Regions from separate parts of the Pseudoalteromonas shioyasakiensis genome, predicted to be linked through region 4. Evidence: predicted binding sites of a transcription regulator. Region 4 holds the regulator's gene; each other region holds the start of a gene.
The links. Region 4 encodes sigma-54, which starts transcription at its own class of promoters, with help from an activator protein. Its sites were predicted from a motif close to GTTGGCACGNNNNTNGNNT; they were not measured.
Positions count from the first base shown of each region.

Region 1: KQP93_RS01495 (TorF family putative porin) is a predicted target of sigma-54. The motif match lies at 2,052-2,070, and genes of this name have one in related genera.
Region 2: KQP93_RS12910 (flagellar basal body rod protein FlgF) is a predicted target of sigma-54. The motif match lies at 2,526-2,544, and genes of this name have one in related genera.
Region 3: fliE (flagellar hook-basal body complex protein FliE) is a predicted target of sigma-54. The motif match lies at 6,899-6,917, and genes of this name have one in related genera.

Region 1 is NZ_CP077770.1:306,619-314,715, reverse strand. Features, by position in the region: gene KQP93_RS01510 (hypothetical protein) at 1-353, shown strand, start outside; gene KQP93_RS01505 (helix-turn-helix transcriptional regulator) at 362-562, shown strand; gene KQP93_RS01500 (hypothetical protein) at 714-1,880, shown strand; gene KQP93_RS01495 (TorF family putative porin) at 2,168-2,845, shown strand; gene KQP93_RS01490 (aldo/keto reductase) at 2,910-3,806, opposite strand; gene KQP93_RS01485 (YIP1 family protein) at 3,973-4,680, shown strand; gene KQP93_RS01480 (efflux RND transporter periplasmic adaptor subunit) at 4,730-5,896, shown strand; gene KQP93_RS01475 (ABC transporter ATP-binding protein) at 5,896-6,603, shown strand; gene KQP93_RS01470 (ABC transporter permease) at 6,596-7,834, shown strand; gene KQP93_RS01465 (Bor family protein) at 7,835-8,097, opposite strand, start outside.
Region 2 is NZ_CP077770.1:2,776,807-2,784,903, forward strand. Features, by position in the region: gene KQP93_RS12895 (flagellar basal body P-ring protein FlgI) at 1-205, opposite strand, end outside; gene flgH (flagellar basal body L-ring protein FlgH) at 218-901, opposite strand; gene flgG (flagellar basal-body rod protein FlgG) at 917-1,705, opposite strand; gene KQP93_RS12910 (flagellar basal body rod protein FlgF) at 1,727-2,491, opposite strand; gene flgE (flagellar hook protein FlgE) at 2,652-4,019, opposite strand; gene KQP93_RS12920 (flagellar hook assembly protein FlgD) at 4,071-4,751, opposite strand; gene flgC (flagellar basal body rod protein FlgC) at 4,765-5,196, opposite strand; gene flgB (flagellar basal body rod protein FlgB) at 5,199-5,609, opposite strand; gene KQP93_RS12935 (CheR family methyltransferase) at 5,745-6,575, opposite strand; gene KQP93_RS12940 (chemotaxis protein) at 6,597-7,529, opposite strand; gene flgA (flagellar basal body P-ring formation chaperone FlgA) at 7,672-8,097, shown strand, end outside.
Region 3 is NZ_CP077770.1:2,736,354-2,744,450, reverse strand. Features, by position in the region: gene KQP93_RS12755 (flagellin N-terminal helical domain-containing protein) at 1-168, shown strand, start outside; gene KQP93_RS12750 (MBL fold metallo-hydrolase) at 221-1,495, shown strand; gene KQP93_RS12745 (sigma-54 dependent transcriptional regulator) at 1,643-3,082, shown strand; gene KQP93_RS12740 (DNA-3-methyladenine glycosylase I) at 3,558-4,145, opposite strand; gene KQP93_RS12735 (sensor histidine kinase) at 4,273-5,385, shown strand; gene KQP93_RS12730 (sigma-54-dependent transcriptional regulator) at 5,382-6,785, shown strand; gene fliE (flagellar hook-basal body complex protein FliE) at 6,956-7,288, shown strand; gene fliF (flagellar basal-body MS-ring/collar protein FliF) at 7,309-8,097, shown strand, end outside.
Region 4 is NZ_CP077770.1:480,349-488,445, forward strand. Features, by position in the region: gene mgtE (magnesium transporter) at 1-1,121, opposite strand, end outside; gene KQP93_RS02300 (HPr family phosphocarrier protein) at 1,333-1,605, opposite strand; gene rapZ (RNase adapter RapZ) at 1,619-2,464, opposite strand; gene ptsN (PTS IIA-like nitrogen regulatory protein PtsN) at 2,465-2,917, opposite strand; gene hpf (ribosome hibernation promoting factor) at 2,921-3,208, opposite strand; gene KQP93_RS02320 (RNA polymerase factor sigma-54) at 3,236-4,732, opposite strand; gene lptB (LPS export ABC transporter ATP-binding protein) at 4,848-5,573, opposite strand; gene lptA (lipopolysaccharide transport periplasmic protein LptA) at 5,570-6,091, opposite strand; gene lptC (LPS export ABC transporter periplasmic protein LptC) at 6,081-6,635, opposite strand; gene kdsC (3-deoxy-manno-octulosonate-8-phosphatase KdsC) at 6,632-7,183, opposite strand; gene KQP93_RS02345 (KpsF/GutQ family sugar-phosphate isomerase) at 7,187-8,097, opposite strand, start outside.

The DNA.
Region 1 (8,097 bases), 170 kb from region 4:
TGGTTTTTTTACTTCTAAGTATTAACTCACTATCTAAGCATGATGTAGAGGAGAGTCTATTTGTTGTAATGAGTGTTTTATTTTATGTGGTTTTAGTGATTATTTACCTCATTAAGAGTGGGTTTCCGTTAAAAATGTATTTTCAATACGCTTATAAAGATGAATTTCTAAACACCATAGACACTAGTGCACATAAACATACTAGTTTTGCAATTGTACTTTGTCTTCTTGGTGTTTCTTATATAAACAATGCAATACCCAGCGAAGTTTCGCATGCAGCTATGGCATTATTCTACCTAGGTATCATGCTCTGTATATATGGCGCATCACTACTATGGCAAAACCGTGATTAGGAAATAATGTGCAAAATAATATCGCTAAATTCCGCAAAGAAAAGGGGTTATCGCAGCAAGAACTTGCTGATGCCATTGCAGTATCACGTAAAACCATTAGCACAGTTGAAACAGGCCGCTTTATACCCTCGGTGGTTATCGCGTTAAAAATCGCTGCTCACTTTGAACTCAGTGTTGAGCAATTATTTACACTCGATGACAATGATTAATAAACCAGCTCAGTCGCAATCTTACTTATAAATTATCAGTAAGATTGCATCATTTCATTACTTCGGTATGATGCACGACCCTGTTGTTTTTGCACCCTGTGTACTAAAATTAAACAACCCAATTTAGTCAAAACTGGAGTATCGATTAAGCATGAAGAAACTGCTTATTTCACCGTCAAAAATGGCGCTTGGCGAGCAAGAAAGTCAAATTTATCAAAATATCCTCAAGCAAGCCTCTGATATCAGCTTAAACCTTATGGCAGTTAAAGTAGAAAACCACCCTGAAGACTTTTTAGGATGGTGCTATGAGCTATTAAGTGCAAGCCGTGATCGCATTAACTACGATCTATTAGAAGATAAGCAATTACCGACACTTAAAAAACTTCATGACTTATTAATTTCTGCCATTAGCTTTTTGCAGTTAAAAACATTAAGGGTTGCGCCATGGCCTGTTATCGCAGGCTTTATTGAGCAGCATAAAGAGCTTGTAGCCCTTGATGAGCAACTACGCTTAGCTAATTACATTGCGGCAATTAAATCGCAATCACTAAAAGAGATGATCCCAGAAGACCGTTTAGCGTTTTCAGGTAAACACAGTGCCTCGCTTGATCCAAGCAGCTATAACTTCGACGTTGAATGGTTTGCTTCTACTAAGAACGCGAAAGGTTTCCACCAAATGTTGAGTGATTTACCTGGTGCGTTCGATGAGGCGCTTGTACACATTCCACTTGAGGGTGAAGTAACGCAAGAACATTATCAGCATTTTATGGTTGCTTACTTCATGGCATTTAATGGCAGCGATGAAAAGCCAACACTTGCTCCCGCTACTCGCTTGCTTGCGATGCGCCGACCTGACGTGTTTACACCAATCGTAAATAGTAAACTTGATGCACTTTGTGCAGCCCTTGGCATCACAAAGCTAAATAACCGCGATTTTGAGCGCTACTGGCAAGATGTTGTTGAAGCGATTCATAGTATGCCTTGGTTCAAAATGGCCAGTGCAGCAAATGAGCTTGAGCAATCTCTAGTCGAAATCAAAGCCCTATTACCTAGCTTCTTTTATTATGCTGATAAAAGTACCGCTGATAACTCAAACTATATTAAGTTGTTAAACAAACCTAAGAGCACTTCAAGCTCAGCAGGTAAAAAGACCGTACGCCGTGGTAAAGAGTCAGCTGAGATACTGGTAGACCGTGCACTAGCAAGCGATGATATCCCTGAACATATCAAAGCTAAGCGCGACTCAATCATCAGTGAAGTTGAAAAAGGCCGCAGTGTTGAAGAAACCATTACGCTAATGCGTGCAATTTTCGGCTAAGTTACTCTCAAATAAGCAAAACCCGGTTGCTTCGCAATTGTGCAACCGGGTTATTTTTTGCACCACACATGTGCGCATTAACAATTCAAATAACCACCCTTTTTATAATTAAACAAGTTTAAAAGCCTGTTTTAAAAGCCTTTAAGCATAAAATATCCCGTTCGAAATTAACTTGGCACAACCAGTGCAATGTCGTATCCAGACAACACATAAAAATGTCCTCAAATAATATCCAGACTGCAATCTGAAAATGGGACAAAATCAACATAACAACAGGATACAGAAACATGCTAAAACTAAAAAAAACGGTCGCAGCAAGCGCCATTGCGCTATTAACTTTAAGCTCAACATATAGTTATGCAGAAGTAACAGCTAATGCAGCAGCCACTTCTAACTACTTGTGGCGTGGTCAAGAACAAACCGGCGGTGATGCTGCAATCCAAGGTGGTATCGATTACGCAAGTGAATCTGGCTTTTATGCGGGTACTTGGGTATCGAATGCTAGCTGGGCTGACGACATGACTTACGAGCTAGACCTTTATGCTGGTTTTGGCGGTGAAATCAATGAAACCTTTAGCTACGATGTTGGCTACATTTATTATGCATACCCAGATGCAGCGTCTTACACAGATGCAGACTTTTCAGAAATCTACGGTAGCATTAGCATGGGTAGCTTCACCTTTGGTGCAGCAGTCCTAGCAACATCAGCAGCAAGCGGTGACGGTACAGATTTTGGTGATTCACTTTATTTAAATGCTGACTACAGTTTCCCGGTTGGCAGTACCGGTGCAGAAATGGCCCTTCACTTAGGTCATTACTCAGGGGATTTCATTGGTGATGATGACATCATCGACTACGGTGTTTCAGTGTCGAAAGACGGCTTTACTTTCGGTCTTTCAGACAACGACATTGATGGCTCAGATGTAAAAGTGTACGTCGCTTACGCGGTTGATTTCACTTTATAAAGAATGTGTTACTTGCTGCAACACGAAGGGCCGTTAAGGCCCTTTTCTCGTTTTGGGCTATTCGTTAAGGCACACTATGACCGGTTGAGCCTTGCCAAATGCGATACCATTGTTCACGGTTCATAGTAAGCTGCTTAGCTTCAACAGCTGATTTAACACGCTCAATATTACCCGTACCAAGTACCACAGACGGTGCACTTGGGTGCATTAACAGCCAAGCATAAACAACTTGATCAATGGCTGTGGCGCCAATTTCAGCACCAACCTGCTCCAACACTGCACGTAAACGCACCGCTTTTTCATCATCACTTGAGAATATAAGACCCCCAGCTAATGGTGACCAAAGCATAGGTTTGATATCGAGCAATTGGCATTGGTCTAAGCTGCCATCATCAAGCGCTTTCATTTCGTAAGGTGAAAACTCAATTTGATTGGTCACAAGCTCAAAGTCTAAACGCGACTGCAACAAGCTAAGTTGCGATGGGGTAAAATTAGATACACCAAAGTCAATCACATCACCATTTGCTTTTAGAGTATTAAATGCTTCTGCCATTTCATCGGCGTTCATCAAGTAATCAGGGCGATGGATAAGTAATACATCTAAACGATCGGTGTTAAAGTTTTTAAGTGACTGCTGTGCTGAGGCAATTATATGCGCGGCACTTGAATCATAATGGTTTGCTTTGCCTTGCAATCCTAGGCTTGCAAACGCAGGCTTAATACCACATTTAGTGATTATTTTGATTTCATTACGAATACTTGGTTTTAGTTTAAGTGCTTTACCAAATTCGGCTTCACAACCGTATTCACCGTAAATGTCAGCGTGATCGGTATGTGACACACCCATTTCAATTGCATTTTCTAAAAAACTTAAGCATTGCTGGGGCGTTACCTGCCAATCTAACAATCGCCAGAACCCCAATACCAACTCATCAATACAACGACCTTTGCTATTCACCATAACGACCTACTATTCCTACTATATTCGACTCAAATTAATCTTTTAACCATATCACAGATTTACTAATCACAGCTGTTAACATACAGTTACAAAACAAATTGCTAATTTGTTACTAAACAGGATATTTTAGTACCTAAAACAAATGTTATAAAACAAGGAATAAAAAATGAAATCTTCAAATGTCATGACGGCTTTGGTTGATATTTTTATCAGCCCAAGCAAAGCCTTTAATGGTTTAAAAGAAGCAAAAGGTTGGTCTTTTGTTGCCTTTATTTTACTTGCCGGCATTCTCGCTGCCAGCATGTTTGCTTTTTACAATAAAGCTGACCCGCAATTTTTAATCGATCAACAAGTCGCAGCTGCAGTTGATGCCACTATTGCTGAGCAAAAAATGATTCGCCAAAGCATGGAGCAAACCATAGATATGCAAGTTTGGTTTGCTATGTTTGGTAGCATTATTGGTTTAGCTATTATCAATGCCCTAATGGCAGGCTACTACCTATTTGTATCTAAGCAAGATCCAGAAGCTAACTATGGCTATGGCGCGTGGTATGGCTTTGGCGTGTGGACCATGATGCCTTTGGTTATTTATTATTTAGGCATTTTAGTCTTAGTGCTTACAGCAAGCACTAACCAAATTTCACAAACACTAATGAGCTACTCTTCAATTAACCAACTTTTAATTGGTTTAGAAATTGGCCATCCACTCTACACCTTATTGGAAAGTCTAAATATCTTTTCTATTTGGAGCATTTTGATCGCTGCTATCGGTTTAAAGAGCTGGACTAATTTCACTTTCAATAAAGCGCTACTGTTTGCAGCCCTACCAAGTATTGTTATTTACGGTATTTGGACTGTAATCGCTCTCGTTTAATACTGCTTTGAGCGGCGATATGCCGCTCTAAACTCCCCAAGGAAGAAAGATGAAAAAAGCCATTATAATTGGCCTCGCTGTTACAGCATTTGTCGCTTTACTAGTATCAAAACAGGTCACCAGCAATAAAGAAGCGCCAGAAATGCATATTGCTGAAGTTGAACAAGGCAATATTGCCGATTCAATTTTAGCCTCTGGTAACCTAGTCTTTAATACCCAAGTGCAACTGCGCTCAGAAGTGACAGGCCGTGTAGCGAAAGTGTTTGTCGAGGAAGGTGAAAGTGTCACTGAGGGCGATATTCTTATGCGCCTAGATACGACCGCGTTTGAATCTGAAGTTGCCCGCAATAAAGCCGTGCTTCGTGCGACCGAAATCGATATTAAGCATAGCGAAACTCGCCTGAAAAATATCGAGCGCCAATTAAGCCGCCAAAAAGAGCTTTATGAAGTTGGCCTTGCTGGCCAAGAAGTATATGAAAACCTACAAAATGCCCGCGATTTAGCAAAAATAGATATTGAAGCAAAACGTGAAGCTTACAACCAAGCCCAAGCATCTCTATTGATTGCTGAAGACCGTTTAAATAAAAGTGTGTTTCGCGCTCCAATGAGTGGCCTACTTGCCTCGGTCAATATTAAAGAAGGTGAAACCGTTATTGCGGGAACAACTAACATTATCGGCTCAGACTTGATGCTAGTAGCTGATCCAAGCGCAATATTAGCCGAACTTCGAGTGGATGAAACCGATATTGCCGGTATCAAATTAGACCAACATGCAGATATCTATGCCGCCGCTTACCCAAATCAACCTTTCACTGGCAAAGTAATAAACATTGGCACATCAGCAAAAAATCAAGCCGGTTCTCAGGGCTTATCATTTAAAGTCAAAGTACTGCTTGATGCCACTGACCGCCAGCTTTATGCCGGAATGAGCTGCCGCGCAGAAATCGCCACAAGCATTGCCGAAAACGGCTTAAAACTGCCTATTGAAGCTATTCAAAAAGAGGATGAAAGCTATTTTGTCTGGAAGCTTAACGCCGATAATACAGTAACTAAAACAGCGGTAACGGTAGGTATTTCTTCAGATATCGAACAAGCACTAACCAGCGGTGTTGCAAAAGGAGATCGTATTGTTATCGGCCCAGCCAGACCTCTTAGCTCACTAAAAGAGGGTAATACGGTAGCCGTTAAAAACAGCCCTGAAAAAGGTGCTAACTAATGTCTGCGGTGATCAAGCTCAGTAATATCAATAAACAATACAAAATGGGCGAACAAGTTTTCAAAGCCCTTGATGATATTAATATTGAAATTGCACAAAATGAGTATGTTGCCATTATTGGCCCTTCAGGCTCAGGTAAATCAACCCTGATGAACTTGCTTGGCTGTTTAGATACTCCCACCAGTGGTGACTACTATTTAAAAGATAAGCTAGTAAAGCGCATGACCGAAACGGAGCTTGCTCATCAGCGTAATGAAAGTGTTGGTTTTATTTTTCAAAGCTTTAACTTGTTACCAAGAGCATCCGCCCTTGAAAATGTCATGCAGCCTTTAGTGTATCGATTTATTTCTGCCAAAGAGCGAAAGCAACAAGCGCTCGAATCATTACAACGGGTAGGCCTTGGCGATAAGGTAAATCATCTTTCGAGCCAGCTTTCTGGTGGCCAACGTCAACGTGTCGCTATTGCTCGCGCATTGGTTACTAAACCCCATATTCTACTTGGGGATGAGCCTACCGGTAACTTAGATAGTAAAACCACCACTGAGATCATGGCGCTGTTTGATGAGCTTCATAACGAAGGGCACACCATTATTTTGGTTACTCACGAACAAGATATTGCTGATCACTGCCAACGGGTTATTCGTTTAGTTGATGGCAAGGTTGTCAGTGATACCCGTAAAGGCGAAGGAGCAAGACAACATGTTTAAATCTGCTATCGCTATAATGGAAGGCACAAAAGCCGCATTAATGGCAATTAAAGCCAATGCAATGCGCAGTGCCCTTACCTGCTTGGGCATTATTATTGGTGTTGCTGCGGTTGTAACCGTAGTGGCAGTAATGCAAGGGTTTACCAAGCAAATTAATGATCAGCTTGCTGATATGTCTCCCGATGTCACCAATATCAAACCTTACACAAGTATGGAAAAAGGAATGGTGGGGCAACAAGCAAAGCTGACCTACAATGACTTCTTAACCCTAAAAGCACGCGTAAAAGAAGCCGAAACCTTTACTGCTGTAATGCTAACTTGGCGCTTTTCTGGTGCGGCTGAGTATGGCAATAAGAGCCATGCTTCAAGGGTGATGGGCACTGAGCAAAACTACCAAAAAGCTTACCGTATCTACCCAGAACTCGGGCGGTTTATTCGCGCAGAAGATGATGAAAAACGCCGTAGAGTGGCGTTTATTGGCCCTTCAATTATCGATAAGCTTAACCTGCCTGAAAACCCTGTAGGTGAATATATTAAACTCGGTGGTGAGTGGTTTCGCATTATTGGTGTTGCCGAAAAACAAGGTAGCTTCTTAGGTTTTGACCAAGACGATTACATTAATATTCCGATAAGTACCATGAGTGCGCTAGAAGGCGGCAGTGTTGATACCAATGTACAAATGATGTTTCGTTTAAAAGACGATGCTAACGAAACCCAAGTACTAGGTAAAATTCGCCGCATCTTACGTCAATTACATAAACTGAAGGACGGTGAAGATGACGACTTTGAATTTGAAACCGCCGAAAAAGCCCGTGCTAACATCGATAAATTTACCGGAAGTGCTACCGCAATTACCGCGGGGATAGTGGGTATTAGCCTGGTGGTTGGTGGTATTGGTGTGATGAATATCATGCTGGTTTCGGTAACAGAACGTACACGTGTGATTGGTACTTTAAAAGCATTAGGGGCAACACCTGGCTTTATAATGCTGCAATTTTTAGTTGAAGCGGTGGTGCTATCACTGTTTGGTGGTTTAATTGGTTTAGCGATAGGGTATGGTGCTGCGGCACTAATTTCAGTCTTAGTGCCGAGCATGCCAGATGCCTACATACCGGGTTGGGCGATTCTGCTGTCATTTGGCTTTACTTCATTGATAGGTATTGTGTTTGGCTTAGCGCCCGCTATTAAAGCGGCACGCTTAAACCCAATTGATGCACTGCGTTATGAATAACTAGTCTGGCTTATAAGGTACTTGAGCGCAGCTTATTTCAACTGTTTTCGGGTACCAAATAGGCCCTACTTGATTTACTGCAGCTTCAGCTAGACCATTGGTGAACGACTTATAAGTGTGAACAGTTTGCCATTCGGAATCAGGGCACTCCTCAGATAAGTCGACAGGCTTTGAACCTTCGTAAAGCGCTGCGGCAAAGTTATGATGCCATTGCTCTGTTGCTGGCGCTTTATTAGCTTGAGCGGCACTGCCATTATCAAAGT
Region 2 (8,097 bases), 1.5 Mb from region 4:
CAAAGCCATTCAACATGGCTTTAAAGCTTTGTTGAGTAAATCGGCTTTGTTCACCTGTGCCGGGCAAACCGACAACCAAACCATAACCCACTAATTGGTTTGAGCGAACACCCTCAACCATAGATACATCTTTGACTCGCTCAGCCTGTGCAGAAAACTGCAGGCTAATTAAGCAAAGAGCGATGATGTATTTAAACCCAGTCATGACTTTATTCCTCTAAAATGGGAAAAGCGAACTACTAAAGAAACGAGACAGCCAACCTGCACTTTGCGTTTCTTGAATTTGCCCTTTACCTGAGTATTGAATTCGCGCATTAGCAATACGGTTTGATGTGACCGTGTTATCTGCTTGCACATCTTCAGGACGAACTAAGCCTTCTAAGCGAATAAACTCTTCACCTGTGTTCAAAGTAAGCCATTTTTCACCGCGAATAACCAAGTTTCCATTAGGTAAAACACGCATCACATTGACAGAAATATCGCCAAATAAGCTATTCGATTGGTTAGACTTTGAATCACCTTTAAACGATGCTCCTGAACCAATACCAAACTGAATGCTATCACCGCCAATGTTAACTGGATTGCCACCAAGCCCAATAACAGGATCTAAACTAGCGTCCGTTTCTTTGTCGGTTTCGGTTTTTGCCGCTTTGGTGGCTTGCGTTGATTCTTGCAATTTAACAGTGATGATATCGCCAGCGCGCAATGCCTTTTTATCTGAGTACAAGTCATCTGCTGAATAACTATCAAACAACGAACCCGTTGGAACCATTGGCTCTGTTGTTGGCTCCGGATACATAGGCGCATAGTAAGGGTCATCCTGAACCACATGATGATTTTGCGTTGTCATACAACCACCCAGCATTAATGCTGCCGATGTGACTAAGATAATATTACGCATGCTGCCTCCTAGCCATTAAAGCTGTTGATTGATGTAACTAAGCATTTCATCAACCGCTGAAATCACTTTTGAATTCATTTCATAAATTCGTTGTGTTTCAATCAAGTTAACGAGTTCTTCTGTTACATTCACATTAGACGTTTCTAGTGAACCTTGAACCACAGTACCTAAACCATCGATACCTGGGTTCCCTTGCACAGGTGCGCCACTCACAGCGGTTTCGGTGTACAAGTTTTGCCCCATAGGCTCAAGACCTGATGGATTAATAAAGTCACTAATTGTTAGCTGACCAATTACCACGTTCTCTGCTTGACCTGAAATACGTACCGACACTTCACCGTCTTGCGAAACAGTAATTGATTGTGCATCGTCTGGTACGTTCATTTCTGGCTGTAATGGAAAACCCGCGCCCGAGGTCACAATGCGGCCATCTTCGTCAGTGGTGAATTGACCATTACGTGAATAGGCAATGTTGCCATCTGGCAATTGCACTTCAAAAAAACCAGGACCTGAGATCATCCAGTCCAATGAATTTTCTGTGGTAAGCATGTTACCTTGTGAAAAGTTCTTTTGGTTAGCTACCACTTTGGCACCTGCACCAAGCATTAAACCCGATGGCATTTCAGTGTCTTGAGATGAACGACCACCTGGTTGATTGATGTTTTGATATAGTAAATCTTCAAATACGGCGCGGCTTTTTTTGTAACCGACCGTGCTGGCATTCGCGAGATTATTTGAGATCACCGAAATATCGGTTTGCTGGGCGTCAAGCCCGGTTTTACTGATCCATAATGCAGGATTCATAACTCTACCCTCTCAGTCATCTTAAACAATGCGTAACAGCTGATCTTGACGCTCGTCGAGCTCTTCGGCTGTTTTCATTAATTTAACTTGTAATTCAAATTGGCGTTGATTGCTGATCATGTCGACCATTTCATGTACTGGGTTTACGTTCGACATTTCAAGCGTACCCGACAGTACTTTTACGTTTGGTGAAATATCACAAAAACCACAAAGGTCATTGACCAACATGTCTTCTTTTGGTCGAAATAAACCGTCATTACCTTTTTCAAGCTGAGTGTTATCAGCCTCAATCACTTTTAAGCGATCAACCACTTCCAAAAAGTTTGCTGGCGCTCCTTGTGGGCGAACCTGAATAGCACCGTCTTCACTAAACTCAACTTTCTCGATAGGTAATGGCAAAATGATTGGACCACCTTCGCCAATTACTTGACGGCCGTGGCTAGTGATCAACGCACCATCTGGAGTAATGTTTAATGTGCCAGTTTTGGTGTACGCCTCATTGCCTGATGCATCTTGTACACTCAACCAACCACGGTCACTCATCGCGATATCAAGCTCGCGGCCAGTTTCAACAAAACCACCCGATTCCATATTAGATCCAGGGCGTTCTTGCATTGCAAACACCCTAGATGGCAGACCTTCACCGAAGGCTTGCATAGAGCGAGCTTGTGCAAAATCAGCTTTAAAGCCAGTGGTGTTAGCATTAGCAAGGTTGTTGGCCTTGAGTTCAAGACCTCGCAAACTTTGCTTAGCACCCGACATGGCAATGTAGACCATTTTGTCCATAACATTGACTCACTAAAAATACGATAACTAAGAAATGCAATAAAAGTGCCAAAGTAAAATTGACGCTAAAATAGAAGAGAAAAATGAATAATTAGAATGAAAAAAGGCTGCCAATAGAGGGAGCAGCCTTCGTGTCGGATTAAGCTTAGAGCCGTTAAAATTAACGGATCTGTAGGATGTTTTGCTGTAGTGTTGAGTTAACCTCAAGCGCACGTGAATTTGCTTGGAAGTTACGCTGCGCACTAATCAAGTCAACAAGTTCGTTAGTTAGGTTTACGTTTGATTGTTCAAGCGCAGATGAGTTAATTGAACCCAATGTACCTGAACCTGGTTCGCCAGCAATAGGCTCACCTGACGTTAAACTCTTCTTCCAAGAAGTATCACCCACTTGTTGTAAACCCTGTGAATTCGAAAAGCGTACCATGGCAACTTGACCTAAGAATGAAGTGTCACCATTACTGTACGAAGCAACAATTTTACCGTCAGAACCGATATCGATACCTGATAGACGACCTACAGTCGCACCATCTTGTTCAAGTGCTTTTACTTCAAAGTTACTAGCATATTGAGTAGGTACTTTGTTCGCTGTTGCCGCTTCATCACGCCAGTTCATCGTTACATCATCAGGGAAACTAGCACCATTAGATAGTAAGTCAGATAAACCTGTCGCAGCGCCTGCGCCATTTGGTAAAGTTAATGGGTTAAATGATGCATCAGTATTAGCAACACCATCCGTGTTAAGTGGTAAACCACTTGAATCAAATTGGAATGTAGTTAGTGGTGTATAAGGCGTTGTTGTTTGCTCTACACCACTTGCATCAAATGGTTTTTCATCAAGTGTTGCATACACTTCCCATTCATTTTCATTACCTGTTGTCGCTGAGTCTGTTTTCACAAAAAAGAATTGTAAAATATGTGGTTCACCTAATGAATCATACACAGTTGTTGATGTTGAACTGTTATATGTAGCACTTGCTTCAGGGTCAAACGGTGTCACTGTTGGCGCAGAGGCACGTGAATCTAGGTTAAATGATGAATAAACATTCGTGGTTGCACGCGGTGAACCTGACGCATCAGGAATTTGTAACGCCGAAGATGTACTTAAGCTAACAGAAGTGGTATCACCGGTTGCTTCATCAACAGGGAAACCTTGTAAGTAGTTACCGCTTGCATCAACAATGAAGTTATCCTGGTTTAATTTAAACGCACCTGCACGAGTATATGTGAAGTCTTGCGCACCTAGGTCATTCGCCATTGCGAAATAACCTTCACCAGTGATCGCTAAGTCGAGCGAGTTATTTGTGAAAGATAACGAGCCTTGGTGGAATTGCTGTGCCACCATTGTCGTTCTTACACCGTCACCATTTTTTGTTTTACCAGAACTAAATACTGATGATGCGTATACATCAGCGAACTCTGCACGAGACTCTTTAAAGCCCGTAGTATTAACGTTAGCAATGTTATTTGCGGTAACGTCTAAATCTTTTTGCGCGGCTGCTAAACCTGTTAATGCAATATTGAAGCTCATAACTCACCTCTAACCTATCTCTTAGCCTAAGCTAACCCAAACCTTTTTTACTTATGCGATTTCAGCTATATCAGTTAGCCTAACCGCACCCTCTTTTGTATTTACGATAATGCCGCTTGCGCCATTAATATTGACACTTTCAATATTCTTAAAGGTCGCCATTGGCATACTGCTGTAGTCTCCATTTACAAAGCCTTCAGCACTGATGTCATACTCACCTTCAGGGAGTACATTGCCATCGTTATCTTTGCCATCCCACTCAAAACGAAGTGCACCCGCTGATTGCGAACCAAGTTCCATGGTGCGTACTAACTGACCCGATGAATCCGTGATCCTCAACGTTAAAGATTCAACAGCAGTCTCTGCAACCACAGAACCTTTAGCGAGATTTTCGCCATCAAAATCAATGGTGTCAGACTCAAGTAACGCTTGCTTACCAACAAGCGTTGAAGCCTGTAACGCAGAGTTAGATGTCATTGATGCAGTTAGTGATTCAAACTTCTCATTTAAGTTTGAAATACCCTCAGCCATAGTGAAATTCGTCATCTGCGCAATCATTTGATCGTTGTCAGCAGGCTTGCTTGGGTCTTGAAACGACAACTGTTGTGTTAAAAGTGAGAAGAAGTCTTCTTGCGTTAAAGTATCATCTTTCTCTTCTGTTTTATTTTGATTGTCTTGCCAACGTAAATTATCTAAATACGTTGATGACGCACTGCTGATGTCGTTACTCATAACTTATCCTCGGTTACCGCTGCCCAAGCAACAGTGTTTTACTTAACATTTGCTTAGCTGCATCAGCAACTTGCACATTTGTTTGGTAAGAGCGAGAGGCTGAAATCATATTTGCCATTTCTTCTACAACATTAACGTTAGGTTTGTAGATATAACCATTTTCATCCGCACTTGGGTGGTTCGGGTTATATTCAATTTGCAGAGGTTTATCGCTCTCTACAACACCTAATACTTTAACGCCAACAGAAGAGCCCTGAGGATTGCTTTGTGATGATGACGCTTTAGTCAGCTCTGCAGCAAAAACAGGATGGCGCGCTCGGTATGTCTGATCTTGGCTGGAACTAATCGTATTCGCATTCGAAATATTACTGGCTGTGGTATTTAAGCGAACATTTTGCGCACTCATACCGGTTGCTGAAATATCAAAAACATTATACAAACTCATGATTAAGCTCCTTGACTACCGAGGGCTTTTTTAAGGCCTTTAATTTTACTACTCATAAATTGCAGGCTTGCCTGATACTCTAATGAGTTCTGTACATACAAGTTTCGTTCCACTTGTATATCGACTGAGTTACCATCACCTGTATCTGCTTGATTTGGCGTACGAAACATTTCCGCACTGCCAACAAAACGACTGCCCCCGGCAATATGTTTAGCATCGGTTCTTACCATGCTATTGCCGCCTTGTTGGTTGCTTTTTGCCGCTTTTAATGCCGAGGCAAAATCGATATCTTTCGCTTTATAGCCCGGCGTATCAGCATTAGCGATATTTGTCGCTAATAACTCAGCGCGTTGTGAACGGATCAACATCGCATGAGGATGAACACCAAATGCTTTATCAAAACTGATAGCCATAACCATCTCCAAAAAATTGACTCTGCAGTGGTTAATGCAAAAGCTAAGCCAAGAATAAAGAGATGATTATGTTTATGTAACAGACTGAAAAATAGATAAATTTAGCAACCTAAGGACTAGGTTGCTAAGGAGAGTTTACTTTTTCTGATAGATGATACCCGGGTTACAACGAACCATATCAAAGCTATCACTTAAGCCCGCCATTGATTCTGACGCACCTAAAAACAGGTAACCTTTCGGGTTTAAAGCTTGAGCAAATTGCGAAATGATTTTAGCTTTTACTTCTGGTGAAAAGTAAATCAACACATTACGGCAAAATATGATGTCAAACTTGCCCATTAGGGCATATGAATCGAGTAAGTTTAAATGTCTAAAGCTGACCATTTTACGTATAGGGTCAACTACCTGAGCCATTCCATTACCGCTGTCCTTAAAGAACTTTTGACGACGCTCCATCGACAAGCCACGAGCGAGCGCCAGCGAGTCATACTCAGCATTCTTGCACATATCAAGCATGGTATTAGAGATATCAGTGCCAATAATTTGCGCACCCATCTTTAATACGCCTGGGTTTTTAGATTGGAACTCGGCAACCGACATGGCAATTGAGTACGGCTCTTGTCCTGATGAACTTGCCGCTGACCATATTTTTAGTGGCCTACGCACATCTTTAAGCTCAGGAAATAGTTTTGTTTTCAATAACTCAAACGGATATTGGTCACGAAACCAAAGCGTTTCATTGGTTGTCATCGCATCAACGACAGCGGCACGAAGCTGCCTCTCATGAGGGCTTAGTGTTTTACTTACCAACTGTGATAAAGACTCAACATTAAAACGCGCCATAAGCGGCGCAAGGCGGCTTTTAACTAAATAAAGTTTATTATCGCCAAGCACAATGCCACATTGTTGCTCTAAAAAAGAGCGGAATTGATCGTATTCGCTTTGTTGTAAATGCTTATTTTCCAAAGTAATACCACCTATAAATAATTAATCACAATGAACCCACTTCTTCACAGCTGTCGCTAATTCATCTGGGTTAAATTTTGCAATAAAATCATCAGCACCCACTTTTTCGATCATTGCTTGGTTAAACACCCCACTTAAAGAGGTATGCAAGATCACATGCAAAGGTGATAATTTTGGATCAGCCTTAATTTCAGCGGTTAAGGTATAACCGTCCATTTCTGGCATTTCTACATCAGATATTAATAGACCAACACGTTCAGTAATATCATTTTGACAATCGAGCTGAGCAATCTCTCTTAAACGTAAAAGCGCTTCTTTTCCGTTTTTAGCTAGTTCAGTTTGTACACCTAGAGGTTCAAGCGCACGCTTAACTTGGTTTCGAGCTACTGCAGAGTCATCAGCAATAAAGACAATACGCTCACCTAAGTCACGCTGAATCTCACCTTCACCAACTACTTCAGCACTCACTTCAGTGTTAACTGGGCAAATTTCGTTTAATATCTTTTCTACATCGAGAATTTCAACTAATTCGTTTTCAATCTCAGTGACCGCAGTTAGGTAAGAATAACGTCCGGCTCCCGAAGGCGGCGGCATTATTTTTTCCCAGTTCATATTAACGATTCGTTCAACACCGCCAACTAAAAACCCTTGCACTGAACGGTTGTACTCAGCAATGATGATAAAACTGTCTTTGATATTTTCAATTGCAGGGCCACCTACAGCCATCGATAAATCAATAACAGAGATAGTTTGACCACGGATATGCGCAACACCGCGAATGTACGCATTTGATTTAGGCATGTTAGTAAGTGGTGGACATTGCAGAACCTCTCTTACTTTAAACACGTTTATACCAAAGCGTTGTCGCCCTCTGAGTTTGAATAATAGTAATTCAAGGCGGTTTTGCCCAACCAACTGAGTACGCTGGTTAACTGAGTCTAAAATGCCTGCCATTTCAATCTCCTAAAGATAAACAATCAGAGCTGGAACAATAATTGCCTTCTTTGTGTTAAAGCTACATAAGGTTACAAAGCGTCTGTTTTTTGACGCAAAATATTTATACCTTGTTTTCAACCATAAGCATAGTCGAAACAATATGAGTTTGTTAAAAAAAAGCCGAAGATACAGTGTTTTTTATTTTCTTACTAGCCTGTTGTTTACAACACAACTACAGGCAGAAGTTTATAATACCGAGCAACTTCAACAAATCGCCATCGATTTTGTTAGCGAGCAGCTCCCTGATCTGGACACCACACCTCAAATTAGTGCTTTACCATTAGATAGTCGCATTCCTGAGAGGTTATGTGAGTCACCAATTAACAAAGAGTTACCAACTGAGCCTCCTTTTAATCGGCAGGTAACTGTACAACTTAAGTGCCAAGATTTAAATAGTTGGACTCAATACGTTCACGTGCGCATTATTGAGCTCGAACCTGTGGTTGTTGTTACCACTAATTTAGCCCGTGGAGAGGTCATTCGCCCTGAACATTTACGCCTCGAAATGAAGCCCAAGCAATTTGTT
Region 3 (8,097 bases), 1.6 Mb from region 4:
TTAGGTAACCAGCGAGAGAACATTGCTGCGAGCCAAAGCCGAATAGAAGATACTGACTATGCAAAAGCTGTGTCTGATCAAGTAGCTAATGATATTCTATCGCAAGCATCGATTGCCTTACGTGGTCAGGCAAATCGTTCAGCCGAATCTATTTTAGGTCTGCTTTAATACTTTTTTGTTGTAAACTCTTTCCTTTCATAGAAATATTTAAGGAAAGAGTATGAAAGTGAGGTATATCTACAGTGCTTGTATTGAGATCGAAACGCCAGACATCAGAATATTAACAGACCCATGGTTTACTCCAGGCGCCTACGATGGAGCATGGTACCAGTTTCCTGAATTGAAAGAGCCTCTTTCTGTGATAAAGGAGCCTGATGTAATTTATATTTCTCACATTCATCCTGACCATTATGATCCAATATTTATAAAAAAATTATTTGAAAGATATGGTGAAAAACCCGTTTTAATTCCTAGTTTTGAGAAAAATTACCTTTATCATAAAGCGAAAGCTGACGGGATTCGTGTAACGGAAGTCAATGAAATCAAATATGGTGATACCAATATTCATATCATACCGAATGTACATGGCTCAGACTCTGATATAGATTCAGCACTTTTTGTTAATTACAAAGATAAAAATTTACTAAACTTAAACGATTGTATTGAAAGCCCAAAACATGTTTATGAGCTTAAAACTATAATTAATCAATATTGTGATAAGCTTGATTTACTGGCTTTAGGATACACTGGAGCTGGACCATTTCCCCAAACATATTATGAATTATCCGATCCAGAGCTACTAATTAAAGCCGAATTAAAAAAGCAGCAATTCTTTAAGAGATATATAAGCTACACAGAGCATTTTGATTCAACATATCATTTACCATTTGCAGGTAAGTACATGCTTGCAGGAAAGCTTACAGAATTAAATGACTTTAGAGGAGTCGCGGATGCATTTGAAGTGAAATCATTTGATTCTAAAGCGATTGTTCTTGCAGATCATGGTAATGGAGAAATAGATTTAGCATCGGGTCACATTTCAGCTCAAAGGGAGCAACTATACTCCCACCAAGATTATGAAGCTCGTAAAGCAGAGTTAAAAGATAAAAAACTTGATTATGAAAACGAAATTTATGTACCAATAGAGAAAATTAAATTTCGAAAGTTACTTTTTGAAAGTTTAGTTAAGGCAAGAGCAAAATCAGAACTCGCGGAAGATTATTTTTTTGTATTTCATATCCATATTAACGACAAAAAAGTACTAACCTTAGCGCTAAACTGTAATAAGTACTCGGAGGTTGAGCTACTTGAACAGTATGAAGGACTAGAACCTAGAAGTGAGTACCACGTTGATTATAGGCATTTTTTTGGATGTTTAACGGGTTTGTATCATTGGAATAATGCTGAAGTTGCTAGTTTTATTAATGTTCGAAGGGTACCAAATATCCATAATGCAAGAGCTCAGGCATTCTTAAATTTTCTTTCTGTTGCCTAAATCTAGTTACTTAGTATGAAATAAAGCTTACTTCGGCATTTTTTTGGCGTTGATGTCAATAAATTGCCGCTTAGCGCTTGCATCCCTCCTAAACTCGCTTACAATTTAGAAATTAACTAACCTCGTGGTAACTGTGGTTCGCCAATAATGATCTTAATTTTAGACAATAATAATAATCGTGCGATAGGTTTACATGCAGCACTTACCTTCATTGGTGAAACTGCACAATTAGTTGATGAGACTTCATTACAGTCTTTTTGTGAAAAACATCAACAGCAAGAATGCATGGTCATTCTTGGTGCTTTACAGCAGCTAAATCACGAGGCTGTGATCAAACAGTTTCCTGCCATTCCGTTTTTATTAATTGGTGAAACACTCAAACCGTTACTAAGCATTGCAAATGTAGTAGGTTTAATTTGTGAGCCATTTAACCATGATGTAACTACTCAGCTATTGCATGATTGTCAGCAATATCAGCGCATGCTACCGGGTGACCATAAACAAGCTAAATCTAACAAATCATTTGATGGTTTAGTAGGTGAAACCGAAGCTGTAAAAGATGTGCGCTTTTTAATTGAGCAAGTAGCAAAAACCGATGCCAATGTGCTGATCTTAGGTGAGTCAGGCACAGGTAAAGAAGTTGTTGCACGCAACGTTCATTTACTCTCTAAACGCAATACCGGGCCATTTGTGCCGGTAAACTGTGGTGCTATCCCAGGCGAACTACTTGAAAGTGAGCTATTTGGCCATGAAAAGGGTGCCTTTACGGGCGCTATTTCTGCACGCAAAGGGCGTTTTGAATTAGCGCAAGGCGGCACGCTGTTTCTAGATGAAATTGGTGATATGCCTTTGCAAATGCAGGTTAAACTACTGCGTGTGTTGCAAGAGCGTAGCTATGAGCGAGTAGGGGGTACTAAGCCTATTCAAGCAGATGTACGCATTATTGCTGCGACTCACCGCAACCTTGAAGAAATGATTGAAAAGGGCGACTTCCGTGAAGACCTTTTTTATCGCTTAAACGTGTTTCCAATTGAAAATCCTTCGCTTAGTGAGCGTGCCGACGACATTCCTCTGCTTTTAAAAGAGTTAATGCGTCGTGTGAACGAGCAAAGTGGCACAACGGCCAAATTCACTGAGCGTGCGATTCAAAGCTTAAAAGAGCATGCGTGGCCGGGGAATATTCGTGAGCTTGCTAACTTAGTTGAACGCATGGTGATCATGTTCCCTGATAAAGTGGTTGATGTGCCAGACCTACCAGCTAAATATCGTTATATCGAAGTCGAGGCTTATGAGCCTGAGTACCCTGAAGAGTTGATGGAGCGAGATGCTTTCAACGATATTTTCAGTACCGGCTTTAGTGATTATGATGAGGAAGAGCTTGATGTACCAGCAACAACGGCTGACTCAGGTTTATTACCAGATGAAGGAATTGAGCTCAAAGAGTATCTTGCTGAGCTAGAAATTAGCTTAATCAGCCAAGCATTAGAGCGCTATGATTACGTTGTTGCACGTGCAGCAGAAATTTTAGGTGTTCGCCGCACCACACTAGTCGAAAAAATGAAGAAATATAACCTAACGCGTGATTAATAGCCAAGAGCAGGTTTTAGTCGGCAGGTAGTAGGTTTTAGGCAAAAATTAACTAAGTACTATGGTTATGAAGCCTATAGAGTGAGCTTTGTCATTATTTATAGGCGCTAAGCTTGTAGGCACGCTCACCGTCTTTTTTCGGGGTGTGCTGTGGTAATAAATCACTAAAAGCTTTTTGCACAAAGAGAAAACAATGAGGAACAAATGAGAAACCAAGCCCTTTCTTTTAATATTTAAAGCGCAATATTCCTTTAACCTGTTTGTGAATCAGGCTTTTAATACTTTTACCACCAAGGTAATCGAGGTGCTGCGCGCTACACCTAGTAGCCTAGAACCTAAAATTTAACACCTTTATTTTTACCTCATAAGCGCAGCGTCTCTTAGCCTCTTTGTGAATAAATACTTAATTAGATTTTTACCACCGGACGTTGCTTGATGCACTAAGAAGGTAAAAGGCAAGCTTAGCCCTTATCACTTAATAACTATCAATAATCTCTTGTTTTCTAAAGCAATCATTACTGTGGTCGTTAACCATGCCGCAGGCCTGCATGTGGGCATACACCGTAGTCGGGCCCAAAAACTTAAAGCCGCGCTTTTTTAAATCTTTGGCGAATGCTGTTGAGGCTTCAGTAATAGCCGGATAGTCCGCTAATTTATCGAGGTCGTTTACCAGTGGCTTGCCACCCACAAACTGCCATTGGTAGTTTGAGAAACTGCCAAACTCTTTTTGAATTTCAATAAAACGCTGCGCGTTATTGATAGTGGCAGCGATTTTAGCACGATTACGAATAATACCTTCAAACTGCATTAATCGTTCGACGTCGTCTTCGGTCATTTTGGCAACGTCTTCAACAACAAAGTTTTTGAAGGCACTGCGATAGCCATCACGCTTTTTAAGTATGGTATACCAACTCAGTCCCGCTTGTGCTGACTCTAAGGTTATAAATTCAAATAAGCGGTGATCATCATATAATGGCACCCCCCATTCTTGGTCATGATAGGCCACATAATCTTCTTTGCTGGTATCGAGCCATGGGCAACGACAATGGTGTTCTTTTTGCATTATTCCCTCGCGATTGTCATTTTTTTGTCAGTGTTGTTTTGTCTTTAATTTATTGAAATAAAACAAAAATAAATTTGGTACGGATTGTGCATTTAGCTAGGTAGACACGATTTTTTGAGTATCGATTATGGCCTTAGCAAATGTCCTAAAACCACAATTTATCACAGCCAAACAATATAACCCATGCTTACAGCAAGAAGAGTATGTGGGTGAATTGAGTGATCTGCGCCAACAAGCCAGTTGGTTAGGCCACTTGGTTGATACCATGCCTGCGGGTGTGGTGGTTTTAGATGGCCGAGGCATGATCGCAAAAGCCAATCAAATTGCCATTGATATGCTAGGTGAACCCCTTGAAGGTGAAAAGTGGTTTAGCGTTATTCAACGCTCATTTCGACCAAAGCAAGACGATGGACATGAAGTATCACTTAAGGATGGCCGTTTAATAAAGCTTGATATTACTGCGCTTGCTCCAGAGCCAGGGCAGTTAATTTTAATGACAGATTTAACTGAAACCAGACGCTTACAAAAGCGAGTAGCACATATGCAGCGCTTAAGTGCGCTTGGCAAAATGGTCGCTTCGCTTGCTCATCAAGTCAGAACACCGTTATCAGCGGCCATGCTGTATGCCGCAAATTTAGGCTCAAAGCGATTGCCAGAAAGCTCGCGTGGCAACTTTCATACAAAGTTAATGTCGCGTTTAAAAGATTTAGAAACTCAAGTGAACGATATGCTGTTATTTGCCAAAAGTGGTGAGCAACAAGTGGTCGAAAGCGTTTCAATGCAGCAGTTACTTAATGAAGTAAAAGCCGGTGCTGATGCTATGGTTGCGCAAAATAACAGTGAACTAAGCGTGAACTTACCAGAACCTGATATTGAAATTATGGGTAATAAAACGGCTCTGGCGAGTGCTATTCAAAACCTGATCCACAATAGTATTCAAATTATTGGTACTGAGGCTGTGGTAACCCTGAGTGCCGAACGTGACGAAACTAGCGAAAACTGTGTTCGCATCAGTGTCAGTGATAATGGCCCGGGTGTTGATTTACGTCATGCCAACAAATTATTCGAACCTTTTTACACTACCAAAAGCCAAGGCACGGGGCTTGGACTTGCTGTTGTAAGTTCAGTCGCCAATGCGCACCAAGGACGGGTTGAAGTGGCTAATAATGCTCATGGGGGAGCATGTTTTAGTTTGATCTTGCCAATTAGTGCAGAACCAATGTCAGCGGAGGCAAAATGAATACTAACTCTATTTTAGTCGTTGAAGACGACGCAGGCTTACGAGAAGCACTGATTGATACCCTTGAAATGTCGGGTATTGATTGCGTTGCTGCAGATAGCGCCGAACAAGCGATGATCTTGCTTAAGCAAAATAGCTATTCATTGGTTGTTAGTGATGTGCAAATGGGCGCTATGAGCGGCCTTGACCTACTACGTAGCATTAAACTTAATTATCCTGAGCTGCCGGTATTAATGATGACGGCCTATGCCACTATCGATGATGCTGTAGAAGCAATGCGTTTAGGCGCGATTGATTACATGGCAAAACCGTTTGCTCCAGAAGTGCTCCTTAATATGGTTAGCCGTTATTTGCCTGAAAAAGAAAAAGAAACCGATGGTCCAATCGTTGCCGATCCATCAAGCATTAAGCTATTAGAGCTCGCGAGCAAAGTTGCCCGCTCAGATGCCAGTGTCATGGTACTCGGCCCAAGTGGCTCGGGTAAAGAAGTGTTGGCTCGTTTTATCCACGATAAATCAAATCGTAGCGATGCTCCCTTTGTGGCTATTAACTGTGCTGCTATTCCTGAAAACATGCTTGAAGCAACCTTATTCGGTTACGAAAAAGGGGCGTTTACCGGCGCTATTCAAGCTTGCCCGGGTAAATTTGAGCAAGCTCAAGGTGGTACCATCTTACTTGATGAAATTACTGAGATGGATTTAGGCTTACAAGCTAAATTACTGCGTGTACTTCAAGAGCGCGAAGTAGAGCGCTTAGGCGGTCGTAAAACCATAGAGCTTGATGTTCGCGTTCTAGCTACAAGTAACCGAGATTTGAAAGAAGCGGTGAGCGAAAATCTATTTAGAGAAGATTTATATTATCGCTTAAATGTATTCCCGCTATTGTGGAAACCATTAGCCGAGCGTCCTGGCGACATTATTGTATTGGCTGAGCATTTAATAGAGCGTCATTGCCTGAAAAGTAAAGAGCCTATAGCTCAACTAAGTGAGGGTGCGAAACAAAAGCTGCTATCGCATGCTTGGCCAGGTAACGTACGAGAGCTTGATAACGTTATGCAACGGGCATTGATATTATGTGATGGTAATAGTATTCATCAAGATGATGTCTTTATTGAAGAGTTGCTTACGGTGGATATCAAGCCAGTCGCTACGCCACCACACAACGCTCCGGTATATCAAGAACAGCCTGTTGAAGTTAATTTAGATACCGTGCCACAAGTGAGTGAGCAAGGTAATTACAAAGACGAGCTGAAAGACAAAGAGCATCGTATTATTTTAGAAACCTTAGCTCGCTGTAATGGTAAGCGTAAAGAGGTTGCAGAAACCTTAGGTATTAGTCCTCGCACGTTACGTTATAAACTGGCGCAAATGCGAGACTTGGGTATCGCCTTACCTGCATAAACTCCTTCCAAAAAGTTACTCAAGCAAGCTCACATTTTTGTGAGCTTGTTTGCTGTCAAAACTCTGACATGCAAAATTAATGGTTCAAGCTATTGAATTTGCTTGTTTTATTTTGTGGCACGGTTTGTGCTTTATCAGTGCATAAGTAAACTGCATTGTCAGAGAGTATTATGAAAGTTCAAAACAGCGCATTATTTCAAGAAATGCAAGCTATGGCTTCAGAAGTAGGCCGTAGTAACTCAATTAATAATTTACCAACACAAACTCAGCCAACATCGTCGGCACAGTTTGGTGATTTACTTACCAATGCACTTGATACAGTGAATGGCTTACAAAAAGACGCTAAGCAAAAAGTAACAGCAGTGGAAATGGGCGATCGCAGTGTTTCTTTAGCTGACGTAATGATTGCTTCGCAAAAATCATCAGTCGCTTTTGAAGCTACGGTGCAAGTTCGAAATAAACTTGTTGAAGCTTATAAAGAAATCATGAACATGCCTGTGTAACTAGGTAGTGGAGAATTATTGTGGCGCAATCTAATCAATCAACTGATCTAGCCTTAGCAGGCGGCGGTATCGACTCAACCGATACTGATGATCAACAAGAGCAAAAGTCAGGCTACCTAAGTGCCTTAAACGGTGTAGATGTTTTACGCCAGGTTACTTTAGTGATCGCTTTGGCAATCTGTTTGGCTATCGCAATTTTTATTATTATTTGGGCTCGTCAACCAGATATGCGTCCGCTTGGCAAAATGCCAACGGAAGAGCTTATTCAAACGCTGGACTTTTTAGACGCTCAAAAGATTGATTACGAACTTGATGGTAACGTCATCTCTGTTGAAGAAGGTGAATACCAAAACATTAAATTATTGATGGCTCGTGAAGGCCTGGAGCAAGCGCCAAGCTCAGGTACTGACATCATCATGCAAGACATGGGGTTTGGTGTTAGCCAACGCCTTGAACGTGAACGTTTAAAACATGGTCGTGAGCAACAGCTTGCACGTACCATCGAAGAGCTAAAAAATGTTACTCGCGCCAAAGTACTTTTAGCTATTCCAAAAGAAAACGTATTTGCTCGTCGTGAAAAACAACCTTCAGCGACGGTAGTGCTTACCTTAAAACGCGGTCGTACACTTGACGGTGAAGAAGTTGACTCAGTAGTTGATATTGTTGCCTCAGCAGTCCAAGGTTTATCGCCAGAGCGTGTTACTGTTACCGATCAAAATGGTCGCTTACTTAATTCAGGTTCACAAAACTCACTTGCTGCTCGCTCTCGTAAAGAGTATGAGATTGAACGTAAGCGTGAAGAAGAGTAC
Region 4 (8,097 bases):
GACCAAATAATGCCATTCAGTGCGCCAATCGCCAGCTCCTTGAGTAACAAGAAGCGTTGGTTGGTTTGGTTGATATGACCAACCGCTATACCACGAATAACAAGAGTTAAGGTTTGGCTACCCGCAACCCCCCCCATTGAAGGGACGATACCATTGAGCACCGCCAAAATAGGCAAGATTGCTAAGGTGTTTTCGAAAAAGCTTGCCACAATTGCTGCTAGCAATGCGGTTAATAAGTTAACCCCAAGCCAAATAGAGCGACGCTGCGAACTTTTCAGTACTGGCGCAAAGGTGTCTTCTTCGTCGTCAAGACCCGCGAGGCTTAGCATGCTGTGCTCTGCATCTTCACGGATTACGTCAACGATATCATCGATGGTAATACGACCAAGCAAGTGAGCGTTATCATCAACAACAGGAGCTGAAATCCAGTTGTGACGTTCAAACAGCTGCGCCACATCACTTTCATCCATAGAGATTAGGATTGACTCACAGTCTTCATCCATTAAATCACGGACAATTTTATCCGAAGGACTGGTCAGCAATGTAGTTAACGAGAGCGCGCCTAAAAAGCAGTTATGCTTATCAACTACGTATAAGTCATCGGTACCTTCTGGTAGCTCCCCTCGTAAGCGTAAATAGCGTAGCACCACATCAAGGGTAACATCAGGACGAATGGTGACTGTATCGCTGTTCATCAAGGCACCGGCTGAGCGCTCTTGATAAGAAAGTGCTTGAGTTGCTCTTTCTCTATCTTGCGAGTCCATGGCACTGACTACGTCTTGATATACGGTATCAGGAAGACTACGTAAAACCTCACCTAAGTCATCGTCGTCCATATCTTCAGTGGCAGCAGCAATGTGCTCAGGCTCCATCTGGGCAATAATGCCAAGACGTACATCTTCAGAGAGTTCTTCTAGAACATCACCACGGACATCTGGATCAACCAGCTGCCAAAGCATACGACGAATTTTATGGGGAGAAGATTCAAGTAAAAGGGCTGTATCACAAGGTGCCGTTTTGGCTAACATACCGCGCACTTGAACAAATTGACCACTATTGAGTGACTTGGTCACTTGTTTGAGTTGTTGTAGTGGGTAATCTTGTTCAAAGGCTTCTGGCATTGGCGTCCTTACAACTGAAAAAAGTTTAAATAGGCTAAGCAAATACAGCATAGTTGCTTTGAAGTGTATTTGCAGAGATATCGTCGCACTGCGATAAATTTATTAAGAGTTATGTAATTTAGAAAAGCGAGCGATATAAAAGTAGGATATTTAAAGGGAATTTTAAATATCCGAATTAAGTTTACCGTAAACCTTGAAGTCTTAGCAAATGCTATTCTTGCTCGTGGAAGCGTTGTGCTATTAATTCGCCGATTGCCGTTAATGCAGCATCGGCGTCAGGGCCTTCGCATACAACGCGAACTTCTTTACCTTGACTACTTTCAAGTAGCATTAATGCTAACACGCTATCGCCTTCAGCTTCTTTATCATCTTGATAAAGCGTAATTTTGGCATCAAACTGCAGTGCTAATTGCGCTAAAACAGTAGCAGCGCGAGCATGTAAGCCAAGTTTATTTTGAATTAAAAAGGTATCTTCAGCGTGCATTGTTGGTGCCTAATTAAATGTCCTGTTCGCGATGGCGAATTTTTACATTAGCATGAGTTTTAGAAAAGCTCTCACCAATTGTTTGCGCTAAGTAAACAGAGCGATGTTGGCCACCGGTACAACCAATAGCAATAGTCAGGTAACTGCGGTTATTACGCTCTAAGTGCGGTAACCAAGTTTGCACAAATGTTTGTATTTGCCACGTAAATTTTTGCACTATGCTGTGGCTAGCTAGGTAATCTTTGACTGGTTGATCAAGGCCAGTTAGTGGCTTTAAATCAGGTTCCCAGTGTGGGTTAGGTAAAAAGCGTGCATCAAAAACGTAGTCAGCTTCTTTTGGAATACCATGCTTAAAGCCAAACGACATAAAAGTAATAATCAGCTTTTTATCTTTTTTACCTAAAATCTTTTCGCGAATTGATTCTGCTAACTGATGAACACTTAGATCAGTGGTATCAATCATAAAGTCAGCGCGAGTGATCAGCACATCAAGCAGTATTTTTTCTTGTTTAATGGCCAGATCAAGCGGCAAAGAGTCAATGGATAGTGGATGCAAGCGGCGTGTTTCTGAAAAGCGCTTGATCAGAGTTTGGTCATCACTGTCTAAATAGAATAGCGTTGGGTTTGCGAAACCTGGCAGGTACTCAAGAATATCATTAAATTCTTGCTGCTCTTTCGGTAAGTTACGTACGTCGATGCTGACCGCTATTTTATCGTAGTTATCAGACACACTTCGTACGAGCGAAGGAAGTAGATTAACTGGAATATTATCAACGCAATAATACCCTAAGTCTTCCAGTACTCGTAAAGCGACCGATTTACCTGAGCCTGAGCGACCGCTGATAATTATTAATTCCATTTATGCCTCTGCTGATATGACCTGAAACAGTTGCTGATCGGTAGTTGCACTACGCAGCTGTTTACAAAACTCTTTATCTTTAAGTCTATCAGCAATTGTTGATAAGGTCTTTAGGTGAAGCTGACAGTCACCATCTGGTACGATGAGTGCTACAAAAATATCAACCGGGCGATTATCAATTGCATCAAAATTAATAGGGGATTCACTCACTATCACAAAAGCATGAGGTTCATCTGCGCCACTCATTCGGCCATGTGGAATAGCAATACCTCGGCCAATGCCGGTGCTACCTAGTTTTTCTCGGTTGAGTAAAGCATCTAGGATATCTTGTTGCGATAAATGAGGAAGCTGCTGGTGAGCCAGTTCGCTGATATATTCAAGAATTCTTTTTTTGCTATTAAAAAGGACCGCAGCTTTGCTGCAGTCCTGGTTAGTAAGTGAACTTAGTTTCATAATTTAATGTCGAGCTAATTTCTCTTTGTGTTTAATGACTTGGCGATCGAGTTTATCGATCAGTGAGTCAATGGCTGCGTACATATCTTGATGTTCTGTAGAAGCGAATAACTCGCCTCCGTTTACATGTAAAGTTGCTTCTGCTTTTTGGCTTAATTTTTCTACATCTAGAATGACATGAACATTATTAATATGGTCAAAATGCCTTTCTAGTTTCGCAAACTTGGTGTTTACATAGTCTCTTAATGAATCTGTGATTTCTACATGACGACCAGTTAAATTTAGTTGCATAAGCATTTTTCCTTCTATGTAAAACGTCTAAATCAGACTCTTACGCTGATTAGACGGAGGTATTGCTAGAGACTCACGATATTTTGCAATTGTACGTCTAGCTACTTTAATTCCTTGCTCAGCCAATATATCTGCAATTTTGCTATCACTCAATGGTTTAGCTGAGTTTTCTGCAGCGACTAACTTCTTGATTAAAGCGCGTATTGCTGTAGAAGAACACTCACCACCATTTTCGGTGCTGACATGGCTTGAGAAGAAATATTTCAACTCAAAAATACCCCGTGGGGTATGCATATATTTTTGCGTTGTTACCCGTGAAATCGTCGATTCATGCATTTCGACCATTTCAGCAACATCATTTAGCACCATCGGCTTCATTGCCTCAGGGCCATGCTCAAAGAAAGCTTGTTGTTGTTGAACGATACAGTTGGTCACTTTTAATAGCGTATCGTTACGGCTTTCTAAGCTTTTAATAAACCACTTAGCTTCTTGTAAGTGAGAGCGAATAAATTGGCTGTCGCTACTTGATTTAACAGAGCGAGACATCGCCGCATATTGGCTGTTCACTCTAATCTTTGGCATACAGTCTGGGTTTAACTCGACTACCCAGCGACCTTTTACTTTTTTTACTGATACATCAGGTATGACGTACTCAGACTCTTCGCGCACTATGCTATCCGCAGGCTTAGGATTTAAGCTGTGGATGAGCGTCATCACTTCTTTAAGCTCGTTTTCTTTAAGCTTAGTCTTTTTCATCAAAGTTCGATAGTCGCGACTCGCTAATAATTCGATATGCTCAGATAAAACCATTTTAGTTTCAGCTAAATATGGCGTATTAGCATCGAATTGACGTAACTGAATGCACAGACATTCTTGTAAACTGCGTGCGCCAATACCAACAGGATCAAATAACTGAATTCTTTTTAAGACCGCTTCGACTTCATCAAGTTCGATTTCTTCTTCATCGCTATTTTGATTAAAGCTTTCGACGATATCTTCACAGCTTACCGTTAAAATACCTGATTCATCGATAGCTTCTACAATTGCCACAGCAATCGCTTCATCAGTAGGGCTAAATGGCGTGAGCTGTAATTGCCACATTAGGTATTCGTGAAGGGTTTCGGTTGATGCACCCTGATAGATTGATTCATCTTCAGGCATTGGCCCTGACGATGTTGAAGGGGCGGCACTCATGTACTCATCCCAGGTAACATCCATAGCTAAGTCATCGCTTACGGTGTCTTTATTGAGAGCATCACTACTTTCTTGCTCGTATTCGCTAGGAGCTTCTTCGGCAGACGCGCTGACTTGCACATCGTCAGATTCAGCTTTTTGCTCATTCTTGCCGGTGCTTTCTTCGTTGTAATCCGCTTCTTCCACTTCAAGTAGAGGATTACTATCAAGCGCTTCTTGAATTTCTTGCTGGAGATCCAATGTACTGAGCTGCAACAAACGAATAGCTTGTTGCAGTTGTGGAGTCATTGTAAGTTGCTGGCCCATGCGCAGCTGTAATGATTGCCTCATGTATCCCTAACAATCCTTTTTAAGTTATCGATAACTGTGCAAACACAGTTAAGTCATTATCGATTTATTGTCATTGTTATAAGTCTAGCAGATGCTCTAGTCGCTGGCGTAATGGTTACAGCCTGAATTGCTCGCCTAGATATACATCGCGTACAGTTTGGTCTGCTAATACGTGCTCAGGTGTGCCTGATGCAATTAGCTCCCCATGAGAAACAATGTAGGCTTTTTCACAAACATCAAGGGTTTCTCGAACATTATGGTCAGTAATTAGTACACCAATACCACGATTTTTTAGGTGCTCAATTATTTTCTTTATATCTAACACTGAAATTGGATCAACACCAGCAAAAGGCTCATCTAAAAGGATAAATTTAGGATTTGCGGCTAATGCGCGAGCAATTTCAACACGGCGGCGTTCACCACCTGACAGCGCCATACCTTGGCTATCGCGAATGTGTTGGATGCTAAATTCATCGAGTAAGCTATTTAGTGTTTCTTCGCGACCTGCTTTGTTTAGATCTTTGCGAGTTTCTAAAATAGCCATCAAGTTTTGGTACACCGTTAACTTTCGAAAAATTGACGATTCTTGTGGCAGATAGCCGATACCTAAGCGGGCACGATTGTGCATTGGCAAAAGGGTAATATCGTTATCATCAATGCTGATTTTACCTTTGTCGCTTGGTACTAAGCCTACAATCATGTAGAAGGTGGTGGTTTTACCTGCGCCATTTGGGCCAAGCAAGCCAACAATACTGCCTGCCTCAACTTCAAGACCGACATTTTTAACCACTTGACGGCCTTTGTAGCTTTTAGCTAAAAGCTCTGCTTTTAATGTGCTCATGGTTGGCCTTTATTGTCTTTTTTATTTTCAACAGGTACTAAAATAGTGTGTACACGATCTGTTGAATTTTCGTCTTTTTCAGCACTGATCAGCTGCTGTGCCATATCATAGGTAATGCTTTTTGCTGTTACTTTTTGACCTGCTTGAGTAACTTCAGCTTCACCGTTTAAGGTTAAGAAGCGTTTTGCAACATCATAACGAACTTCTTCGGCGCTGGCGCTCATCACGGTGCCATCAGTTTGTTTTTCTTCGAAGTAAGCTGGTGTGCCTGTGGCAATAATTAACTCTACTGTACCTTCGGTGTCGCCGCCATGTGCTTCAAGGCGCTCTGCGGTAATACGACGATTACCATGCACGATCTCTACGTTACCTTCGAATATGCCAACGCCATCTTTTAGTTTCCCTACTTGGCGATCTGAGCTAATGCTAATCTGAGCGCCAGTTTGCTCGGCAGCTGCGCCCGAAAAGGCAATCAATAAGCTTGGGATCAGGAGTAATTTCTTCAGTTTATTGGTCATAGTATATGGTTCGTGTATGGTTAGTTAACTCAACAATTTCGGTTTTTAAATCGGCTTTTAAGCCTTTACCGGTAATCTTTAAATTCGGTCCTGTTAGTGTCACAGGTTGCTTTGAAAACATGGTCATTTTATCAATATCGACATTAATGTTTTCTGCTTTTATATCTTCGATCATACCGTTATGGGTTAAGTTTTTAGCAACTACATCCCCTTCAAAAATCAGCTGATCGTTTTCGTACAATGTGGCTTCTTTGGCTTTTACTTGCCAAACCTGCTGGTCGCCATAAATAGTAAAAATAGGTTGCTCAAAAAAGGTAAACCCTAATTGTTGATACAACTCCATTTTAGCAGCAGCCACTTTATGACTAATTTTGCCTTGCTCGTCATACGCTGTTTGCTTTAACGCCACAGCAGTGTAATCAGGTGTTGCGATGATCTCGTCTTCACTAGTTATTGTGTCTGTTGATTGGTTAAAGTACGGGTACCATAACCAGACCATGCAACAAACAAAAACAATACTCAGTAAAATACGGGCTATATTCATGCGCTGGTTCCATCGCTAGTTAACGGCTTACCGTTTTCTAACATCAGTAAATCAGTTAATTCACGCACAGCTCCAAAGCCACCTGGTAATAATGTGGTGTAATGAGCCAGCTTTTTAATCAGTGGGTGTGCATCGTTTACAGCAACAGCAAACCCTACTTTTTCCATTACTGGTAAGTCTGGACCATCATCACCAATATAGGCAATTTGTTCATCGGTCAGCCCCAGTTTATCTTTTAACTCTTGATAAGCAATCAGCTTATCTTCTTGTCCCTGATAAATGTGCTGAACAGTAAGGCTAGTCATTCGCTGCTGAACTATTTGTGAATGGCGGCCAGTAATCACTGCCACTTCAAAGCCACTATTAATGAGCGCTTTAATACCAAAGCCATCTTTAGTATTAAATGCTTTAAGCTCTTCGCCATCATTACCTAAATAAATTCGGCCATCAGAAAAAACACCATCTATATCACAGATTAGCAATTTTACTTTTTGTGCGCGCTGACTCACATCAGGGCTAAGAGGCTGGTATAGCTCGGCGAATGTCATTGCTTAAAGAACTCCTGCTTTTAATAGGTCTTGCATATTAAGGGCACCAATTGGCGTATTACTTTGATCTACAACAATTAAACCATTGATACGTTTACGTTCCATAATATTTAGAGCTTCAGCTGCAAGCATGTCAGGGCGAGCAGTTGTACATGAACGGGTCATCACTTGGCTAATTGCAGTGCTATGGATATCGATGCGCTGCTCTAAAATACGGCGTAAGTCACCATCAGTGAATAACCCGGCTAATTTTTCATCAGCACCAATAACCGCGGTCATACCAAGGCCCTTAGCTGACATTTCGATTAGTGCATCTTTGATGCTTTGGGTTTCGCTAACGATTGGCGTGGCATCGCCTGCGTGCATCACATCATCTAATGTAAGTAATAAACGTTTACCTAAGCTGCCACCAGGGTGCGAAAGCGCAAAATCATCGGCAGTGAAACCACGGGTTTCAAGTAGCGCAACCGCCATTGCATCGCCCATAACCAAGGTTGCTGTGGTACTTGCAGTTGGCGCAAGGCCTAACGGACATGCCTCTTGGCTTACTTTAATGCACACATGTACATCAGACAGTTTTGCCATGGTTGAGTCTGGGTTGCCTGTGAGTGAAATCATCTTTGCGCCAATGCGCTTGATAACAGGAATAATGCTAAGTACTTCGCTGGTCTCACCTGAGTTCGAAATGCACATCACTACATCATCACGGGTGATCATGCCTAAATCACCGTGGCTTGCTTCGCCTGGGTGAACAAAAAATGCCGGTGTGCCAGTACTTGCAAGAGTCGCCGCAATTTTATTACCAACGTGGCCTGACTTGCCCATACCAATCACAATAATACGACCAGTACATTGGAACATTAATTGGCAAGCGTTATCGAAATCTTGATTTATATATTGCTCAATTTCTTGTA